One region of the Occultella kanbiaonis genome, then DNA from elsewhere that is predicted to be linked to it. Evidence: riboswitches for the same ligand, from Rfam matches in the RefSeq annotation. Region 1 holds a riboswitch; each other region holds the start of a gene.
The links. A riboswitch is a leader RNA that binds a small molecule or an ion and turns the genes downstream of it on or off. The one in region 1 is predicted to bind S-adenosylmethionine.
Positions count from the first base shown of each region.

Region 2: linked by a shared signal. The riboswitch ahead of GKS42_RS04570 (aminotransferase class V-fold PLP-dependent enzyme) and the one ahead of GKS42_RS01315 (methylenetetrahydrofolate reductase) in region 1 are both predicted to bind S-adenosylmethionine.
Region 3: linked by a shared signal. The riboswitch ahead of GKS42_RS16390 (LLM class oxidoreductase) and the one ahead of GKS42_RS01315 (methylenetetrahydrofolate reductase) in region 1 are both predicted to bind S-adenosylmethionine.

Region 1 covers NZ_CP046175.1:301,569-307,766, reverse strand. Annotated here, with positions in the region: gene metE (5-methyltetrahydropteroyltriglutamate--homocysteine S-methyltransferase) at 1-1,841, opposite strand, end outside; gene GKS42_RS01315 (methylenetetrahydrofolate reductase) at 1,985-2,923, opposite strand; SAM riboswitch class I at 2,960-3,062, opposite strand; gene GKS42_RS01310 (cytochrome b) at 3,207-3,764, shown strand; gene GKS42_RS01305 (hypothetical protein) at 3,923-4,123, shown strand; gene GKS42_RS01300 (ABC transporter ATP-binding protein) at 4,160-4,894, shown strand; gene GKS42_RS01295 (ABC transporter permease) at 4,891-5,604, shown strand; gene GKS42_RS01290 (S-(hydroxymethyl)mycothiol dehydrogenase) at 5,677-6,198, shown strand, end outside.
Region 2 covers NZ_CP046175.1:1,055,966-1,062,163, reverse strand. Annotated here, with positions in the region: gene GKS42_RS04575 (helix-turn-helix transcriptional regulator) at 1-2,460, opposite strand, end outside; gene GKS42_RS25955 (hypothetical protein) at 2,547-2,735, opposite strand; SAM riboswitch class IV at 3,045-3,159, shown strand; gene GKS42_RS04570 (aminotransferase class V-fold PLP-dependent enzyme) at 3,195-4,592, shown strand; gene GKS42_RS04565 (GNAT family N-acetyltransferase) at 4,589-5,077, opposite strand; gene GKS42_RS04560 (ArsR/SmtB family transcription factor) at 5,203-5,835, opposite strand; gene GKS42_RS04555 (MFS transporter) at 5,911-6,198, shown strand, end outside.
Region 3 covers NZ_CP046175.1:3,556,302-3,562,499, forward strand. Annotated here, with positions in the region: gene GKS42_RS16375 (hypothetical protein) at 1-996, opposite strand, end outside; gene nadD (nicotinate-nucleotide adenylyltransferase) at 993-1,646, opposite strand; gene GKS42_RS26055 (hypothetical protein) at 1,693-1,848, opposite strand; gene GKS42_RS16385 (glutamate-5-semialdehyde dehydrogenase) at 1,934-3,280, opposite strand; gene GKS42_RS16390 (LLM class oxidoreductase) at 3,370-4,416, opposite strand; SAM riboswitch class IV at 4,682-4,796, opposite strand; gene GKS42_RS16395 (lipase family protein) at 4,859-6,198, opposite strand, start outside.

The sequences.
Region 1 (6,198 bases):
AGGTCGGCGATCTCGTCCCGGAGGGCAAGCGCGACCTGGTTCGCGGTGTCCGCGAGCGGCTGGTCGTCGCGCACGAAGGACCACGCGAGGATCGTCACCGGGCCGGTGAGCATGCCCTTGACAGGGTGGCTCGTGAGCGAGGCGGCGTGCCGGGACCAGTCCACCGTGATCGGCGCGGGCCGGGAGACGTCGCCCCAGAGGATGGACGGGCGGGTGCAGCGCGACCCGTAGGACTGGACCCAGCCGTTCTGCGTGACGGCGAACCCGTCGAGGTTCTCCGCGAAGTACTGGACCATGTCGTTGCGCTCGGGCTCGCCGTGCACGAGCACGTCCAGGCCGAGCTTCTCCTGCAGCTCGATCACGTGGGCGATCTCGGCGCGCATCGCCTCCGCGTACTGCTCGGCGGTGATCTCGCCCTTGCGCAGGCTGGCCCGGGCGACGCGGAGCTCGGACGTCTGCGGGAACGACCCGATCGTGGTCGTCGGCAGGGGCGGCAGGTCCAGCACCGCGTCCTGGGCGGCGACCCGTGCGTCGTAGGCGCCGCGGTGGAAGTCGGCGTCGGTGAGGCCGGCGGCGCGGTCCCGGACCTCCGGCACCACGACCCCGGGTGCACCGGCCCGGTCCGCGGCGACCTCGCGGGAGTGCGCGAACGCCTCGCCCGCCGCGTCCGGCCCGGCGGCCAGCGCGAGCACCTCGCCGACCTTCTCGTCGGCGAACGCGAGCCAGGACAGCAGTCGCTGCGGCAGGTCGGGCTCGTCGGAGGTGGTGTGCGGCACGTGGAACAGCGACGTCGAGGTGGACACGGCGACGTCGACGTCCGCTCCGAGGTCCGCGCGCAGCTGGGCCACGGCCGCGGCCGCGGCGTCCAGGTCGGTGCGCCAGATGTTGTGCCCGTCGACGACACCCGCCACGACGGTCCGGCCCGAGAGGGCGGTACGGACCGCGTCGTCGATCGCGGGTGCCTCGCCGCGCACGAGGTCCAGCCCGATGGCTTCGACGCCGGTGGCCGCGAGGTCCGCGAACCGCTCGCCGAGCGGGCCGTAGGGCGTGGCCACGAACAGGGCCGGCCGCTCCGGGCGGGCCAGGTCCACCGAGAGTGCCTGGTAGGCACGCCCGACGGCGGCGCTCACCTGCGCGGACGGCTCCGCCCAGGTGTCGCTCACCAGGGCCGGTTCGTCGAGCTGCACCCAGGTGGCGCCCGCCTCGGCGAACGCGCGGAGCCAGTCGGCGTACGCGACGAGCAGGTCGTCGAGCCGGGACAGCGGGGAGAATCCCTCGGGCGCCGACTCGCTCGGCTTGGCCAGCAGCAGGAACGTGACCGGGCCGACCAGCACGGGCCGGGTCACCACGCCGTCGGCCAGGGCGGCTGCGAACGCCGCCACGCTCGGGGTCTCGACGAGGCGGAACTCGGTGTCCGGTCCGATCTCCGGGACGAGGTAGTGGTAGTTGGAGTCGAACCACTTGGTCATCTCCAGCGGGGCCAGGTCACCCTCGCCCCGCGCGAGGGTGAACATGCCGGCGAGGTCGAGGGCGCCGTCGGGGCCGCGCAGGTGCGCGAACCGTTCCGGGATCGCGCCCAGGTGCGCGGCCACGGAGAGCACCTGATCGTAGAAGGTGAAGTCGGACGGGATGGAGGCGTCCTCGGTGCCGAGGCCGAGTCCGGCCAGGTTCGTCCGAGTGCGCTCGCGCAGGTCCCGGGCCACCGCGCCGAGCTCCGGCGCCGTGCTGCGGCCGGCCCAGAACGACTCGACGGCGCGCTTGAGCTCGCGGCGCGGCCCGATCCGGGGGTAGCCGAGGATGGTGGCGGCCGGGAACGCGGGGACGCCTTCGTGCACTGACATGGTGGTGCTCCTTCTGTCCAGGATTGCGGTTCGAGCAGGGTGAAACGACCCCCGTCGGCCGCGTGGGCCGATCGGTTGTCTCGAGTGCCGGGCCGGCCCGGTGCGCCCGCCGTCGCGGCGCACACCGGGTCAGGCCGGTGCGGTCACTGGGGGGAGGTGCCCCCCAGGGCAACTGTTGGGGCGAGTCCGGCCCGGTCGAGGAGATCGAGCGCGGCCTTCGACGAGTTGAACGTGTACAGGTGCAGTCCGGGAGCACCGGCCGCGAGGACGCCGTCGATCAGGTCCACGCTCGCGGTCAGACCCCGCTGGTACGCCTCGTCGGGGCTCGCGGCGGAGTCGAGGGAGTCCAGGAGCTGCTCCGGGACCCGGACCCCGGTGAGCTCCTCCAGGCGGCGCAGCCGCTTCGGGTCGGTGAGCGGGATGAGCCCGGGGATGATCGGGATCCGGACGCCACCGGCCCGCGCTGCGGACACCAGTTCGGCGTAGTGCGCCGGGTCGAAGAAGACCTGGGTGATCGCGAAGTCGGCGCCGGCATCCTGCTTCTCCAGCAGCGCGGCCACGTCGCTCGGGTCCACCACGGCCTGCCCGTCCGGCCCGTAGTCGCCGCCGGGGTAGGCCGCCACCGAGATGCTGACCAGGTCCGCCGGCCCGAGACGCGCTGCGACGACACTCCGCAGCAGGGCGACGAGCTGACTCGCCCGGGTCAGACCGTCCGGGTGCGGCTGCCAGTCCTCCTGGCCGGCCGGCGGGTCCCCACGCAGGGCGAGGAAGTCCCGGACGCCCTCGTCGAGCAGCCCGCTGATGTACTCGGTCAGGTCCGCCTCGGACGCCCCGACGCAGGTCAGGTGCGCTATCGGGGTCACGGGCGTGTCCCGCAGGATGGTGCAGATGAGGTCACGCGACGTCTGCCGGGTCGCCCCGGAGGCGCCGTAGGTCACCGAGAAGTAGTCCGGCCCGATCTGGGCCAGGTCCAGGACCGTCCGCTGCAGCGAGACCTCACCCTTGGGGGTGCGGGGTGGGTACAACTCGAACGAGATCGTGGGGCGCTCGCCAGGCGCCCGGTACAGACTCGCCGTGCTCATCGCAACGCCTCGTGCGCTGGTGTTGCCTTCATGTGAACTCCATCGACCCTGGCTTTAGCACCCTTCCCCTCGGGAGGCTTCCGTTGGGGGGTTGCTGCGGCGTCGACGAGCCAGGACTCTCGACCGCTCTGGATGGTGATTGGCTTCGATGGTACCCGGCCGACCCGCAATGCCGCGAGCGTTTCACCGACTGAGATTCATCCGGCTGACGCTCCACCCCACCCGGGCGTGCCACGACGCCCCGCCTCGCCGGACCGGCCCACCTGGAGGAGGATGCTCGGGCATGAGCGCGAACGGTGCCTCGACCGGCTACGGCACGGTCACGAAGGTGTTGCACTGGACGATGGCCGCGGCCATGGGCATCCAGTTCGTCCTCGGCTACTCGATCGACCGGTTCGACGACCTGCTCGAGTGGGCAGCCGACCTGTTCTTCGGTGGTGAGGACGAGTGGTGGATCGTGCCGCACGCCGTGCTCGGCACGGTGATCCTCCTGCTCGCGTGCGTGCGCGTGTGGTGGCGCCGCGTGGGCGGCCTGCCGGACTGGGCGCCCGGGCTCTCCGGAGCCGAGCGCCGCGTCGCGACCGCGGTCGAGCGCACCCTGTACGTGGCGATGTTCGCGATCCCGCTCACCGGCCTCGCCCTGCTGTTCGGGACCGACTCCGAGTGGGATGTCGGCCCCTACGAGTGGCCCGCACCGCTGCCCGTCGTCGACGACGACGCCGGGCTGATCGTGCACCTCGCGACACACGTCGTGTTCCTCCTGGCCCTGATCGCCCACGTCGGCCTGGTGCTCAAGCACCAGTTTCTGGACCGGGACCGGCTGCTCGACCGGATGCTGTGATCGCGGCGCGCCCGCGCACCTCGACCACGATGTCGGCCGGCGGGTGCATAGTCGGGAACAACGCCGAGTCAGGGCCGGGTCAGCGGAGTCAGCCGGGTCACCGCCGCCGGGTCACCGGCGGCCCGGCCTCCGGTCGCCGGCGGGAGGGAGCGCGAGGGATGAACGGACGAATCGCCCAGTTGCGTGAAGAACTGAGCCTGGCCGCCGCCCGGGCAGAGCGGGACGCCGTGCTCGGCCGCATCGCCGGGACCTGCGACGAGGACGACCTGCGGATGCGCGCCGGCGCCGGCGGTCTGGACGCCCGGGAGATGGCACTGCTGGACGACCTCGACGCGCTGGAGGATCTGATCGGCGCCTGAGCACCGCCGCCGCGTCCCGGGAGGATCATGCATCTCATGGCGAACACCACCGGAGCCGCCGTGCAGGTGCGCGGACTGCGGGTGATCCGCGGCGCCACCACGGCCCTGGACGGCGTGGACGTGGACGTCGCCGAGGGCCTCATCACCGGACTGCTCGGCCCGTCGGGCTCGGGCAAGACCACGCTGATCCGGTCGATCCTCGGCGTGCAGGTGACCACGGCCGGTTCCGTGACGGTGCTCGGCCATCCGGCCGGCAGTGCGCCGCTGCGGCGCGAGGTCGGCTACGTCACGCAGGCGCCGAGCGTCTATCCCGACCTCACGGTGGCGGAGAACCTGCGGTACTTCGCCCGGGTGCTCGGCGTCAACGACGCACGCGCCGACACCGACCGGGTGCTGGACGTGGTGGACCTGAGCCCGCAGCGTGGCCAGCTGACCGGCACGCTCTCCGGCGGCCAGGCCTCCCGGGTGAATCTTGCCGCTGCGCTGCTCGGCCGGCCGCGACTGGTGGTGCTCGACGAGCCGACCGTCGGCCTTGACCCGGTGCTCCGGGACTCCCTGTGGCACACCTTCGCCGACATCGCCGCGAGCGGTACCGCCGTGCTCGTCTCCTCGCATGTCATGGACGAGGCGATCCGCTGCGATCGCCTGGTGCTGCTGCGCGAGGGACGCGTCCTCGCGCAGGGCACCCCGGCCGACCTGCTGACCCGGACCGGCACGGACTCCGCGGAGCAGGCCTTCCTCGCCCTCGTGCGGGAGGGCCGGGCGCCGTGATCGCCACCGCCGCCCGGGTGCTGCGCCAGTTGCGGCATGACCCACGCACCGTCGCGATGATCCTCGTCGTCCCGTGCGTGCTGCTCACCCTGCTCTGGTGGATCTACGACGGCGGCCCGACGTTCACGAGCATCGGCCCCGCGCTGCTCGCCCTGTTCCCGATGATCATCATGTTCCTCATCACCTCGATCGCGACGCTTCGCGAGCGCCGGTCGGGCACCCTGGAGCGGCTGCTCACCCTGCCGCTGTCGAAGCTCTCCTTCCTCGGCGGCTACGCCCTGGCGTTCGGCGTGATGGCCACCGCGCAGGCGCTGCTCGCCTCGGCGCTCATGCTCGGCCCGCTCGGCCTCGAGGTACAGGGGCCGTGGGCGCTCCTGGTGCTGATCGCGGTGCTCGACTCCCTCCTCGGTGTGGCCCTCGGCCTGTTCGTGAGCGCGTTCGCGAACACCGAGTTCCAGGCCGTCCAGTTCATGCCGGCGATCGTGCTCCCCCAGGTACTGCTGTGCGGGCTGCTGGTCCCGCGCGCCGAGCTGCCCCGGTTCCTGGAGGTCGTCTCCAACGTCCTTCCGCTCTCCTACGCCGTCGACGCGATGAACGAGGTGGCCCGCGAGTCCGCACCCGACCTGGCTCCTCCGTTGGCCGTGCTGGTGGCCTTCATCGTCGGGATGCTCGCGCTCGGGTCCGCCACCCTGCGGCGACGGACTCCCTGAGGTCCGCCCAACCGGGCGGGGCGCTGGTTAGGCTGGCCGCGAACCCCCGAACCCGAAACCTGAGGATCAACCGTGCCCCAGAAGGTCCAGGGCGTCATCGCCCGCGCCAAGGATGCCCCCGTCGAACTGACGACGATCGTGATCCCCGATCCCGGCGTCGGGGAGGCGGTCGTGCGGATCCAGGCATGCGGCGTCTGCCACACCGACCTGCACTACCGCAACGGCGGCATCAACGACGAGTTCCCGTTCCTGCTCGGCCACGAGGCGGCCGGGATCGTCGAGGAGGTCGGACCGGGGGTCACCGAGGTGGCACCGGGCGACTACGTGATCCTGAACTGGCGGGCCGTGTGCGGCCAGTGCCGGGCCTGCCTGCGGGGCCGGCCGTGGTACTGCTTCGCGACCCACAACGCCACCCAGCGGATGACCCTCGAGGACGGGACCGAGCTCTCCCCCGCGCTCGGCATCGGCGCGTTCGCGGAGAAGACCCTGGTCGCCGCCGGGCAGTGCACCAAGGTGGACCCCGCGGCTGCCCCGGAGGCGGCCGGGCTGCTCGGCTGCGGCGTGATGGCAGGCATCGGGGCCGCCATCAACACC
Region 2 (6,198 bases), 750 kb from region 1:
CTCCGGTCCGATGGTGGCCGCGCGCGGCCGGCCGCGTTCCGCCGCGTCCTCGGCGACGGCGAGGAAGCGTTCCCCGGTGGCGACCGCCGCCCGTTCGGCGTCGCGGTCGTGGACCTGGCGGGCCCGCGCGGCGAGGTCGGCCTGGGCGGTGATGCCGACCGCGGCGACGTGGATGAGCGCCAGCATCGGCGGCTCGTCCTCGTCCGGGTCGTGCGGTTCGAGATCGGCGGTCGAGCCCATCGCGTTGTGCAGGTTGCCGGCGATCGCAGCCGCGACGGGAGCCGTCACCTCCGCCGGGCGGTGCTGCCAGAGGTCACGTTCGGCGCGGGCGAACAGCGCGATCTTCAGCGGCTCGTCGTCGGCGAGCACCCAGGTGTCGACCCGGTCCAGTGCGGCCTCGACCTTCTCCCACTCGCCGCGACTGGCCGCGAGCAGCCCGGCGGACGCGGCCAGCACGCCCGAGATCCAGTCCGGTGCCTGCTCGCCCGGAGGGCTCGCCAGCTGCTCGACCAGATCCCAGGCACCGCGCGCGTAGTTCACGTGCACCGCGATCCAGGCGAGCTCCCGACCGTAGGTTGCCCAGGTCAGTCCGGTCTCCGCGGCCCGAGCCAGACCCCGGTCGAGCTGCATCGCGGCCGCTTCGAGCTCGCCGAGCTCGAACTGGCCCACCGTCAGGTTGAACACGGCGCGCAGCTCCACCTCGAAGGCACCCACCTCGGCCGCTCGTGTGCGAGCCTCCTCGAGGGTGGTCAGGGCGCGGGCGACCTCACCGTCGCTCAGCTGCATGTAGGCCAGGGTGGTCAGCGCGTCCGCCTCCGCGCCGCCGTCCCCGCTGGCACGGGCATCCGCGATCGCAGCCTCGGCGTAGCCGCGGCTCGAGTCCTTCAACTCCCCGAACGCGAGCGTGCTCAGCACCCAGGCGCGTTCGGAACTCGTGGGCTCGTCGCGGATCAGATCCCAGGCCTCGGTGATGACCGACTGTGCCTCCTGCCACTGATCCACCGAATAGAGGATCTTGGCGAGGCGACGGCGCACCGAGGCTCGCGCAACGATGTCGCCGTCGGCGTCGGCGAGCTTGAGAGCGGCCCGTGCGAACGCGAGGGACCGGTCCACCTGCCCGGCGGCGACCGCGGCATCCGAGGCCCGGATGGTCAGATGGAGTTCGTCGGTGCCGCTCACCGTGGCCGGGTCCGGTACGGCCTGCCACAGGGCCAGTGCGCTCTCCAGGTGCGCGAGCGTGTCGGCGGTCGCTCCGACCTGAGCGGCTTCGTCCGCGGCACCCACGTGCGCGGCCAACGCGGTGGGCAGGTCGTTCGCCCGGCTCGCGTGGTAGGCCTGTGCGCCCCGCCAGCCGGACAGCCGCAGGTGCGCGAGCAGGCTGGCGTAGGCCGCGTGGATGCGGGTGCGCTCGCCGGGCAGGAGGTCGGAGTACGCCGCCTCGCGGAGCAGGGCGTGCCGGAACTCGTAGGAGGCATCGCCGTCGGGATCGGCGACCAGCACGTGCAGTTGGACGCAGTCGCGCAGGGCCTCCTCGAGCTCGTCGTCGGTCAGATCGAGAACCGCCCGGAGGGTGCTGTGCCGGATCCGGCGCTGGCCGGAGACCGCGGCGGTGCGCACTAGTCGCTGCGCGTTCGGACCGAGCCGTTCGATGCGGCCGAGCAGGACGTCGGCGAGGGCGTCGCCAAGGCCGGTGGCCGAGCGGGCACTGGAGAGCAGTTCCTCGGCGAAGAAGGCGTTCCCCTCGGAGCGGCGGGCGATGTCGGCGATCAGGTGCTCATCGGCACCGGTGCCGAGGTGGTCGAGCAGGGCCAGTTCTCGCGCGAAGGCCCGCGCCTCCTCGGGTGAGAACGGGTCGAGCTCGAGGCGTTCGACCCGGCGCATCCGCCCCAGCTCCACGGTCATCGGCCGCACGGGGTGCCGCCGGTGCAGGTCGTCCGAGCGGTAGGTCAGCACCACCGTGAGGCGCTGCTCGGACATCCGCGCGACCAGGAACGTGATCAGGTCCCGCGTGGACGGGTCGGACCAGTGCAGGTCCTCGATCACGAGCAGGACCGGGCGCTCCGCACTGAGGGTGGTGAGCACGCCGAGGAAGGAGTCGAACAGCGGCAGCTGCTCGGTGGGACGGTCGGTGCCCGAGCGGCTCACCAGGGTCGCCAGCGCCTGCCGGTCCTCGAGGATCCCGGGATCGGCGTCTCGGATCTGTTCGAGGATCTCCACGACGGGAAGGTAGGGCGGGGCCGACTCGCCGAGGCCGACGCAGTGGCCCGTGAGCACGTAGCCGCCGCCGGCTCGGACCTCGGCCGCGAACTCGGTCACGAGCCGCGTCTTGCCCACTCCCGCGTCACCGGGGAGCAGGACGGCCGCTGCCGAGCCGGCGGCAGCCTGCGCCCAGATCTCGCGGAGGCGCGCGAGTTCGTCACCGCGCGCTACCAGCGCGATCTCGGAGCCGACCCGTGCCACATCCGAGATCTTGTCACGGGTCGGCTCCGTGGGGACGGATGTATATCCGCCCCACGGCTCCACGACGGCCGCCACGCCCGGCCCGCTCAGGCCCGCTTGATCAGGTCCGCGGGGTCGAGACCGCGCGCCGCGGCCGCCCGCCGGACCCGGCGCTCCTCGATCAGGCGGCGCACGCCGCTGTGGCGTGAGTTCCGCTGACGGGAGCCGAGTTCCGACAGCAGGTGCTCGCGCCGGTACGCCAGGTCGGCGTTCAGGATGTCCAGATTCGGTTCCATGATGTGCTCCTTGCTCGTTCCCATGACCGATACGGTGCCGCTGAGGCACAGGGGTCAGGTATCGGGTGGTCACGCGGGCCCTCGGGGGCCGACCCCTTACCCGCGCACTGAGGGGTCGGCTGAGCGAGTAAGGGATGCCGGATCCGGCACCCGTCACAGAGGTAAGGGGTCCTCCGCCGACGGCCGAGCGGGCGCTCGGGGGATCGTCCGCACCTCAGTCGCACGCACGCCCGCCGGTGGCGTCCATCATGCGGACACCGGGCGCCGTTCGGCCCACCGGCCGGGGTTCCCGTGGCATCATGCCGGGTAGGTCATGAGTGCCAGCGCGTAGCCCCGGCTTGCTGGCCGGCAACCCTCCAACCGCGGTGGGGTGCCCCGGGTGACGACCGGGTCGGTGCCGCGGTGGCGCCGGCAAGCGCGGACCCGCCACGGGTCCCACAGCGATCTGGAGGCTCTCACATGGCACTACTCCCCCTCGTCGGCTCCGAGACCCGAGTCCCGCTGACGGTCCCGCTCGACGGCGCCGCGACCGTGCGGTACGCGAACCTCGACTACGCCGCGAGCGCCCCGGCACTGGCCGCCGTTGCCGAGGCCGTCACCCGGGCCTTGCCCCTGTATGCGTCGGTGCACCGCGGCGCCGGGTACCTGTCCCAGGTCTCCACGGCCCTCTACGAGCAGTCGCGGACGGCGATCGGCCGGTTCGTGGGCGCCCGGGAGGACGACGTCGTGGTGATCACCCGCAACACGACCGACTCGCTGAACCTGCTCGCCGGGTGCGTGCCGGACGGCGCCCGAGTCCTGGTCCTGGACATCGAGCACCACGCGAACCTGCTGCCCTGGCAGCGGATCGGCGCTGACGTGCTGAAGGCACGCGGGACTGTCGCCGCGACCCTCGAGGCCCTGACCAACGCCCTCGCGACGCGGAACTACCGGCTGGTGGCGATCACCGGCGCCTCGAACGTGACCGGCGAGTCACTGCCGGTCGCGGAGGTGGTCGCCCTGGCGCACGCGGCGGGAGCGAGGGTGGTCGTGGACGCCGCCCAACTGGCGCCGCACCGGCCGTTCTCCCTGACCGAGACGGGCGCGGACTACGTCGCCGTCTCGGGACACAAGCTGTACGCGCCGTACGGCGCGGGCGCGCTGATCGGTCGGCGGGACTGGCTTGACGCCGGCCGCCCCTACCTCGCCGGCGGCGGCGCGGTCACGAATGTCACGGTCGGCCACACCTCGTGGGAGCCGGCGCCGCAGCGGCACGAGGCGGGCAGCCCGAACGTGATCGGAGCCCTGGCCCTCGGGGTCGCGGCGACCGAGCTGACCGCCGTCGCGGATCGCCTCGCCGAGCACGACGGTGCGCTGCGGGAACGCCTGGTGTCCGCGCTGACCGAGATCCCGGGCGTGCAGGTGCTACGGCTCTGGTCGGACTCCGCGGACCCGGTGAGCGTGGTCTCCTTCACCGTGGCAGGCCACGACGCCGGCCTGGTGGCGGCGTACCTGTCCGCCGAGCACGGCATCGGCGTTCGCGACGGGCGGTTCTGCGCGCACCCCCTGCTCGAGGCCAGGGGCGTCGAAGCCGGCCTGCGGGCCAGCATCGGCCTGGGTACCACCGAGGAGGACGTCGACCGGCTCGTCCGGGGCGTGTCCGAGTTCGTCGGCACCGGACCCCGGTCGGACTACGAGGTCGTGGGCGGCCGCTGGCAGCCGCGCGACGACCAGCGCGAGCTCCCCGAGGCGATCGCACTGCTGCAGGCACTGCACGCGGACTCCGACGCCCCTTCGGTGTTGGCGACCGCCGCCGCGGGCGCGGGCTGCGGCCCCGCACCGTCGGTCGCCGAGGTGCTCGCCGCCGTCGCGCACTAGGTGGCGTCGACCGGGCGGTGCTTGACGAGCTCGAGCCGGTCGGGCATGGCGCTGTCCGAAGGCGTGCGGCTGGTCACCGACCAGCCGCACGCTTCGTAGAAGGCGAGGGCCGCCGTGTTCCCGACGAAGGTCTCGAGCCGGACCGACTCGTACTGCACGAACAGCAACTCCTCGACCCGGGCCAGGAGCGCTGTGCCCAGGCCCTCGCGATGCCGTCGGACGTCGACCATGAGCAGGTCGACCGTCGGCCCTTCGACGACGGCGAGCCCGACGATCGTCCCCGCAGCCTCCAGGCAGAGCACCTGCCCCCGCCTGAGGTGGCCCGCGACGTGCTCGTCCGAGGCACCCGAGCCGACGAAGGCATCGACGTTCTCGTCGCCCAGGAACGGTCGATAGCTCGCATCGATCGTGCGCCGCGCGAGCTCCTGGAGGGCCATGAGATCGCCGTCGCGGGCCGGGCGTACGACCTGGCGTGACGGGACCACGCGGCACCTCCGAGACATCGCGACCCACGAACCGCTCAGTCTGCCAGGTGGCGCCGCGCACGAGCGTGCGGTGGTGCGTGCGGCAGGACCCGGCGCACCATCGCGGCCGCGCCACCCGGCACCGATCAGATCGTGTTGTCCGCCGCGACGGTGTCGATCTCCCAGACCCGGCCGTCCGGGTCATCGGGATCGTGCGCGTCGACGGCTGCCCGCATCACGTCCTCGACCTTCGTCATCATCGCGTCGAACTCGGCCTCGGTGAGGCGGACCGTCCGCTGGGTGAACAGCGCGTGCACGTCCGTCGCGCGGCCGGTGACGTACTCCGGGGCCCAGGCTGCCACCCGGCGCACGAGTTCGTGGTGGTCGTCGATCACGGTGCGCATGAGGACGCCCCCGAGCATCTCGTCCTCCACGGGATGTTCGGGGGTGCCGAGGCTGTAGGCGCCCGGCACGCGGGTCCACACCCGGTCGCGTCGGTCCCGGGCCCGCTCGGGAGCCTCCACGATCAGGCCGGCGTCCGCGAGGACGCGCAGGTGGAAGCTGACGCTGTTCGCCGGCTCATCGAGATCCGCGGCAACGTCCGCGGCGCGCGCGAACTCCCGCTGGGTGAGCACCTTCGTGATCCGCCGCCGGAGCGGGTGCGCCAGCGCCTTGAGCATCGCCGACGTCATCACGGCCTCGCTCCAGAGCCCACCCTCGTGCCCGTGGTTGGCCGCCGGCGCAGCCTCCTCCATGCGCTCGTCCTCCGTGTCCGACATGGTTCGAGCATATCCCCACCAAATCTTGCGCAAACACTATTGCGCAATCTTCCTTGCGGATCTAGGGTTGCGGTCATGCTCCCCGACGCAACCGTTGCTGCGCCCCCGTCGCTGCTGCGCAACACGCGGTATCTCACCTGGCTGATCAGTGACACCAGCAAGGGGCTCGCGGCCGCCCTGTTCTCCTTCGCGGTCCCCCTCCTCGCCCTGATCGTCACGAACGACCCGGCCCGGGCCGGCATCATCGGCGCCGTGGCCCTGGCCGTGCGCGCGCTGACCACGCTGGCCGGCGGCGTCATCGCGGACCGGTACCGCCGGATCGCCCTGATGGTGCTCGGCTCGTCCGTCGGCGTCGTGATCGCC
Region 3 (6,198 bases), 2.4 Mb from region 1:
CGCAGCGTTGATGTCGCGCACGGCGCGCTGGATCGGGGTCAGGCCCCCGGTCTCGTCCAGGCCGCGGGTGGCCCGGGCCGCCGCCGGCGGGCGCACCACAGGACGGCGGCCGGTGCTCGTCCGCTCACTGGGGGCTTCCGGGGTGGTCGGCTCGGCGTCCGCGCTGGCTTGCTTGGCGCGTAGCGACCGCCGTGACACGGCGCCGAACTCACCGGTCGTCGCAGCGGACTCGGCCGACGGCGCACCCGCCCTTGACACGCCGGCGGAGGACTCCTCGTCGGCGTCGGCCGTGGCTGCGGCAGCCGTCGAGTCCTCGCTGGTCGCGTCGATCGCGATCGCGTCGTCCGAGGTGAGCGGCGCCGCCGAGGCGGCCGGCCCAGCCGGGCCGGGCCGGGCCGGGCCGGAGGGCACCGAGTCGGGGTCGGCCGGAACCGGAGCCGCCTGGGCTTCGTCCGCCGAAGGCGTGTCCGACGCACCGGACGGCGGGTCGGCGGGCGCCGTACCGTCGGTCGCGGTGTCCGTGCTCGCCGGGTCGGCGATCGCCGCGCCTTCGCTTGCCGGGCCGGTGGTCGCCGGGGCGGCAGCCGCCGCAGCGTCACTCTCCGTGACGGTGGTCGCGGTGTCCTGGCCGGCCGCGCCGTCGGTAGCTGTGCCGGTGGTCGCGGTGTCGGGGCCGGCCGCGCCGTCGGTAGCTGTGTCCGTGGGCGAGGAGGAGACTGCGCCGGTGGCGCGGCGTCGCGGTCCGCCGCTGGCGGGGGTGGCCGCAGACGGCGCCGTGTGCGCGCTCAGGGCGCTCGTGGCGGACATCGGGGTCGGCACCGGGCCGTCCGGGCCCAGCTGCAGGGCGCCGCTGGCGAGTGCCTCGTCACGGGCCCGCAACTCGCGGCGGCTCAACGGTCGCTCGAGCCCAGCGGCACGCGCGCGGGCGCGCTCGGCCTCCCGGCGCCGTCGACGTTCGCCGAGGCCGGCGGTCGAGGTGTCCTCCTCCTCGCTCACAGTTCCTCCTCCCCCACGGCTGGTGCCAGCCTCTCGGTGATCGTCGACACGTCCCTGTAGAGCCGGTGCTTGCCGATGTACTGCACCACACCGTCCGGCACCAGGTACCAGACCGGCTTGCCGGCGATCACCCGCTGCCGGCAGTCCGTCGAGGAGATCGCCATGGCCGGGATCTCGAGGAGCGAGTACTCACCGGGGGGCAGTTCCTCGGCGCTCAGGTCGTGCCCGGGCCGGGTGACACCCACGAAGTGGGCCAGCTTCAACAGCTCCGAGACGTCCTTCCACTGCATGATCTGGCTGAGCGCGTCGGCGCCGGTGATGAAGAAGAGTTCGGCGCCCGGGTAGGCCGCATGCAGGTCGCGCAGGGTGTCGATCGTGTAGGTGACCCCGGGTCGGTCGATGTCCACCCGGGACACGGTGAACCGAGGGTTCGAGGCGGTCGCCACCACCGCCATCAGGTAGCGGTGTTCCGCGACCGTGACGTCGCGGTCCAGTTTGAACGGCTGCGCCCCGGTGGGGACGAAGACGACCTCGTCCAGGCCGAACTCGTCGGCGACCTCACTGGCCGCGACGAGGTGGCCGTGGTGGATGGGGTCGAACGTGCCGCCCATGATGCCCACCCGCAGGGGCACCGGGCTTGCTGCGATCACGATCCGTTCCGCCGGGGCGTGGCCCGGAAGCCGGCAAGACCCACGATCAGCGGTGGCGCGTGCCCACGCTGCGGAATGCGAGAACCACCAACAGCAGGAACACGAAGATGACGAACGCGACCAGGCCGAAACCGATCGGCGGCAAGCCCGAGCCGGCCTCCTCGCCGTGCTCGACGGCGAATGTCAGCAGTGAGTTACTCATCGACTCGGGTCCTCCTCGGTTCCACAACTCTCAAGGGACAAGTCTCGCACGTCCGGCAGCCAGCTCCGAGACGCCACGGTGGTGATCATGGCCGCACGTGTCCGTCGCCCTGCACGATCCACGTGGTGGTGGTCAGTTCGGCAAGTCCCATCGGCCCACGCGCGTGCAGTTTCTGGGTGGAGATGCCGATCTCGGCACCCAGGCCGAGCTGTCCCCCGTCGGTGAACCTGGTGGAGGCGTTCACCATGATCGCCGCGGAGTCGAGCTCGGTGGTGAACCGCTGCACCGACGTCACGTCGGCCGTGCAGATCGCCTCGGTGTGGCCGGACGTCCAGATGCGGATGTGCTCGATGGCGGTGTCCAGGTCCGGCACCACGCGCACCGCCAGGTCAAGGCTGAGGTACTCGGTGGCCCAGTCCTGCTCGGTTGCCGGTTCGAACTCGACACCCTCGCCGAGGTGCACGGCGGTGGCCTCGTCCCCGTGGATCCGCACCCCCGCCGCGCCGAGCGCGCTCAGGGCGCCGGGCAGGAACTCGGCGGCGATCGCCTCGTGCACGAGCAGGGTCTCCAGGGCGTTGCACACGCCCACGCGCTGGGTCTTGGAGTTCAGCAGGATCGCGATGGCCTTCGCCACGTCCGCTCCCGCGTCGACGAACAGGTGGCAGTTGCCGACGCCGGTCTCGATCACGGGGACCGTGGACTCGGTCACGACGGTCTGGATCAGGCTGGCGCCGCCGCGGGGCACGAGCACGTCGACCAGGCCCCGGGCCCGCATGAGCTCGCGGGCACCCTCCCGGCCGTGCGCGTCGATGGACTGGATGGCATCCGCGGGCAGTCCCACTCCGGTGAGCGCCTGCGAGAGCACCCGGACGATCACCTCGTTGCTCCGGGCCGCCGCCGAACCGCCGCGCAGGATCACCGCGTTGCCACTCTTGAGGGCGAGCCCGGCGGCGTCCACCGTCACGTTCGGCCTGGCCTCGTAGATCATCCCGACCACGCCCATAGGCACCCGCAGCTGACGCACGGTCAGGCCGTTCGGCAGGGTGGACCCGCGGACGACCTCGCCGACCGGGTCGGGCAGCGCGGCAAGGTCCCGCAGCGCGCCGGCGATGGCGGCGATCCGGCCGGAGTCGAGACGGAGCCGGTCGACCAGGCCCGGGCTCATCCCGTTCGCCTGCTCCCGCTCGACGTCCTCGGCGTTGCCGGCGATGATCTCCGCCTGCGCGGCGACCAGCGCGTCGGCGAGCACGTGCAGTGCCTCGTCCTTGGTGCCGCGGGTCGCGCTCGCGAGCGCGCGCGCCGCGATCTTCGCCCGTTGGGCGGCCTGGACGACGGCGGTGCGTGCCTGCGTGGCTGCCTGCGGTTCGCCGTCGGTCGCCTCGGGCGCCACGCTGGTCGTGGCGGCAACGCCGGGTTCGGTCTGGACGCTCATGGGATCAAGGATAGGCCGGGCCGGCCCGGTCACCGGGTCGGGTCCAGTGGGTGGCCCGACCCGGGGCGCGCGGGCAGATGCGTCGTCGGTCAGGCGCCGGCGGCGGCTCGGCTGCGCGCCGTGCGGGCGGTCGCGGGGCGCGCAGTCTCGACGGACCCGGCCGCACCGGTCCGGGCCGGGGCGGCAGCCTCGGTACGCAGACCTCTGGCGGTGAGGGCGGGCACGACGTCCTGCACCAGGGCGAGGACATCGGTGGGCACCGACGCCGGGATCACCGTGAATCCGTCGGCCGCGCCGGCGTGCACCCACTCGGCCCACAGGTCGACCAGGTCCGCGGCTGTGCCGATCGAGCGCAGCGGGGCGGTCCGAGGCGCCGTCTCGAGGGAGTTGAGCAGGTCCCAGCGCGCCTGGGCGCTGGGTCGGTCCGCGGAGATCACGACGTGGATGTCGACGAGCACCGTGATGTCGTCCGGGTTGCGGCCCCACTCGGCGGCGGCGCGCCGGATCGCGGTGCGGGCCGTGCGCGCCTCCTCCAAGGTGGCCACGGACAGGCGTGCCACATCCGCGCGGGCCGCCGCCAGTTCGAGGTCGACGGCGTTGCGGACTCCGATCACCACGATCGGGGCGCGGCGCTCGGATTCGGCCGGGGCGGAGGATCCGCTGGCCGCCTTGCCGCGCGAGCGGCGCTCCGGCGTGGCCCAGGAGTTGATGACGGCGTCCACCGCACGGGCGCTCGTCCCGTTGACCGGTGCGGCCTCGAGCTGCCAGCCGGCGCGCTCCGCGCTGGCGCGGTGCACGCTGGAGATCGCGCCGGCCACGTGCTCGGGGCGGGCCACACCGAGCGGCACGGTGGCCACGAGCGTTGCGGTACGGGTGTGCCGGGCCAGGCGGGAGGCGGCCACGGCGCCGTCGAGCCAGGCGTCCCGGCGGCGAGGGCCGCCGACGCGGAACGTCTCGTCGAGGCTGAGCAGGTCGATGCCGCCCTTGTCCGCAAGGGACGCGAGGCCTGCGAGCCGGCCCATGATGAAGGACTCGGCCTCGGTGTCCTCGGTGCGGCGCCACTCGCGGGGGGCACCGGCGCCGGAGAGGTCGAGGGCGATGAGGGTGGAATTACGGGTACGCGGGGACTGCGACATGGGTGTTCACGCCTTCATGTTCGAGGGGGAGCCCCGTCCGGTTCGCCCGCGCGGCACGTGTCACTCGTGCCGGCCTGCGGGCCGCCTCGGATGAGGGGGTGATGCCGAGGGGCGGAGCGCCCGGGGCATCGGATGAGGGTCGGCTCAGGCCTGGACCGACATCGAACAACAGCACATGGCGAGAGAGATCTGCAGCGGCGTGGTCGCTCGTTCCCTGGTGATGGTGCCCATGTGCGGTGTTTCCCTCTTCTCGAGCGCCTGCGGCGCCGTGCGCTTGCTCCGCATCGAATGACCGGAACCAGGTCGTCACCCGGGGCACCCCACCGCAGTTGGAGGGTTGCCGGTCAGCAAGCCGGGGCTGTGCGCTGACACTCAAGACCTTGGGGATAAGTCTAGGAGGCCCTTTGATGACGTGTCAACAAATCCGTGCGGTCCGTACGGATCAACATGTCGGGGTGGGATCTGCGCCGTCCAGGCGAGCCGAGGTCCACTCCACCAGTTCGTCGGTGAGCGCAGAGTCCGCCGCGACCAGGCTCAGGTGGTCCAGACCGGTGTACTCGCGGTAGTCGAGGGACTGCCCGGCGGCGCACTGCGCGCTCACCCAGGTCCGCTGCATCGACGGCAGCACGAGCGTGTCGGCGTCGCCCTGCGCGACGAGGACCGGCACGTCGATGAGGTCGGTGGGGCTGTTGTCCCGCAGTGCGGTCCCGAGGGCACCGTCGAGTGCCTCGTCGACGAACACCGGGTCGAACAACTGCGAGGCCGCGACGCCCGCGGCGAGGGCGTCCCGGCCCTCGAAGCACAGTGCACCGATCCGTTCCACCACGGACTCGGTGCCCGGGGTGAGGACGTCGTCGACGCCGAGCTCCGGGTAGTACTGGGCCCACGAGGCGGCGATGTAGGCCGAGACGACCTTTCCGGCGACCTTGTCCTTGATGCCGGCCGCGAGGCGGTACAGGTCGGTGGCCGGCGCCATCGCCGCGACCCCCACGACGGTGAACTCCGGCGCGTACTCGGGGGCGACGATCGCCGTCCAGAGCGCGCCGTGACCGCCTTGCGAGTGCCCCCACACCGCCGTCGTCTCGGACAGAGCCAGCCCCTCGATCTGATGGGCCGCACGGAGCGCGTCCAGCACGTCGCGGCCGGCCTCCTCGCCGACCAGGTAGGGGTGCGGACCCGCCGTGCCGAGGCCGACGTAGTCGGTGAGTACCCCGGCCCAGCCCTGGGCGACCATGTCCTCGAGCGCGGCACCCGCACCGCCCCCGAACGGGGCCGGTGCGAGCGAGGGTGCGCAGCGCGGCACGATCCCGGTGGTGCCGTGGGCAACCGAGACCACCGGCAGCGCCTCCGCGGTTCGGTCGGCCGGCGCGATCACGGTGCCGCTGGCGACCGCGGGCGAACCGTCCGCGTGGGTCGTCGTGTACAGGATGCGCCAACCGTCGGCGCCGGGTGGCACTCCGCTCGAGAGCGGCTCGAGCCGCAGGAGCTGTCCCGGCGCGTCCGGTACCGCGATCGGTGGGGTGTAGAACCCGTCCGGCACCACCTCGGGCCCGCCGGCCCGCAGCCAGTAGGTGCCACCGGCCAGGAGCACCGCGACCAGCAGGGCTGCGATCCCGACGGCGAGGGCGCCCCCGCGCCGCAGCCGTCCCGCCGGCCGCCGTGGGTCTCGCGCCCCGGAGTCGTCCGAACCCTGCCTGCGCCGCACCATCGCCAACGCGGCCGGGATCCCGAGCACCAGGCCCGCGTAGACGAGGAACGCACCGAAGATCACCCCCACGGCGA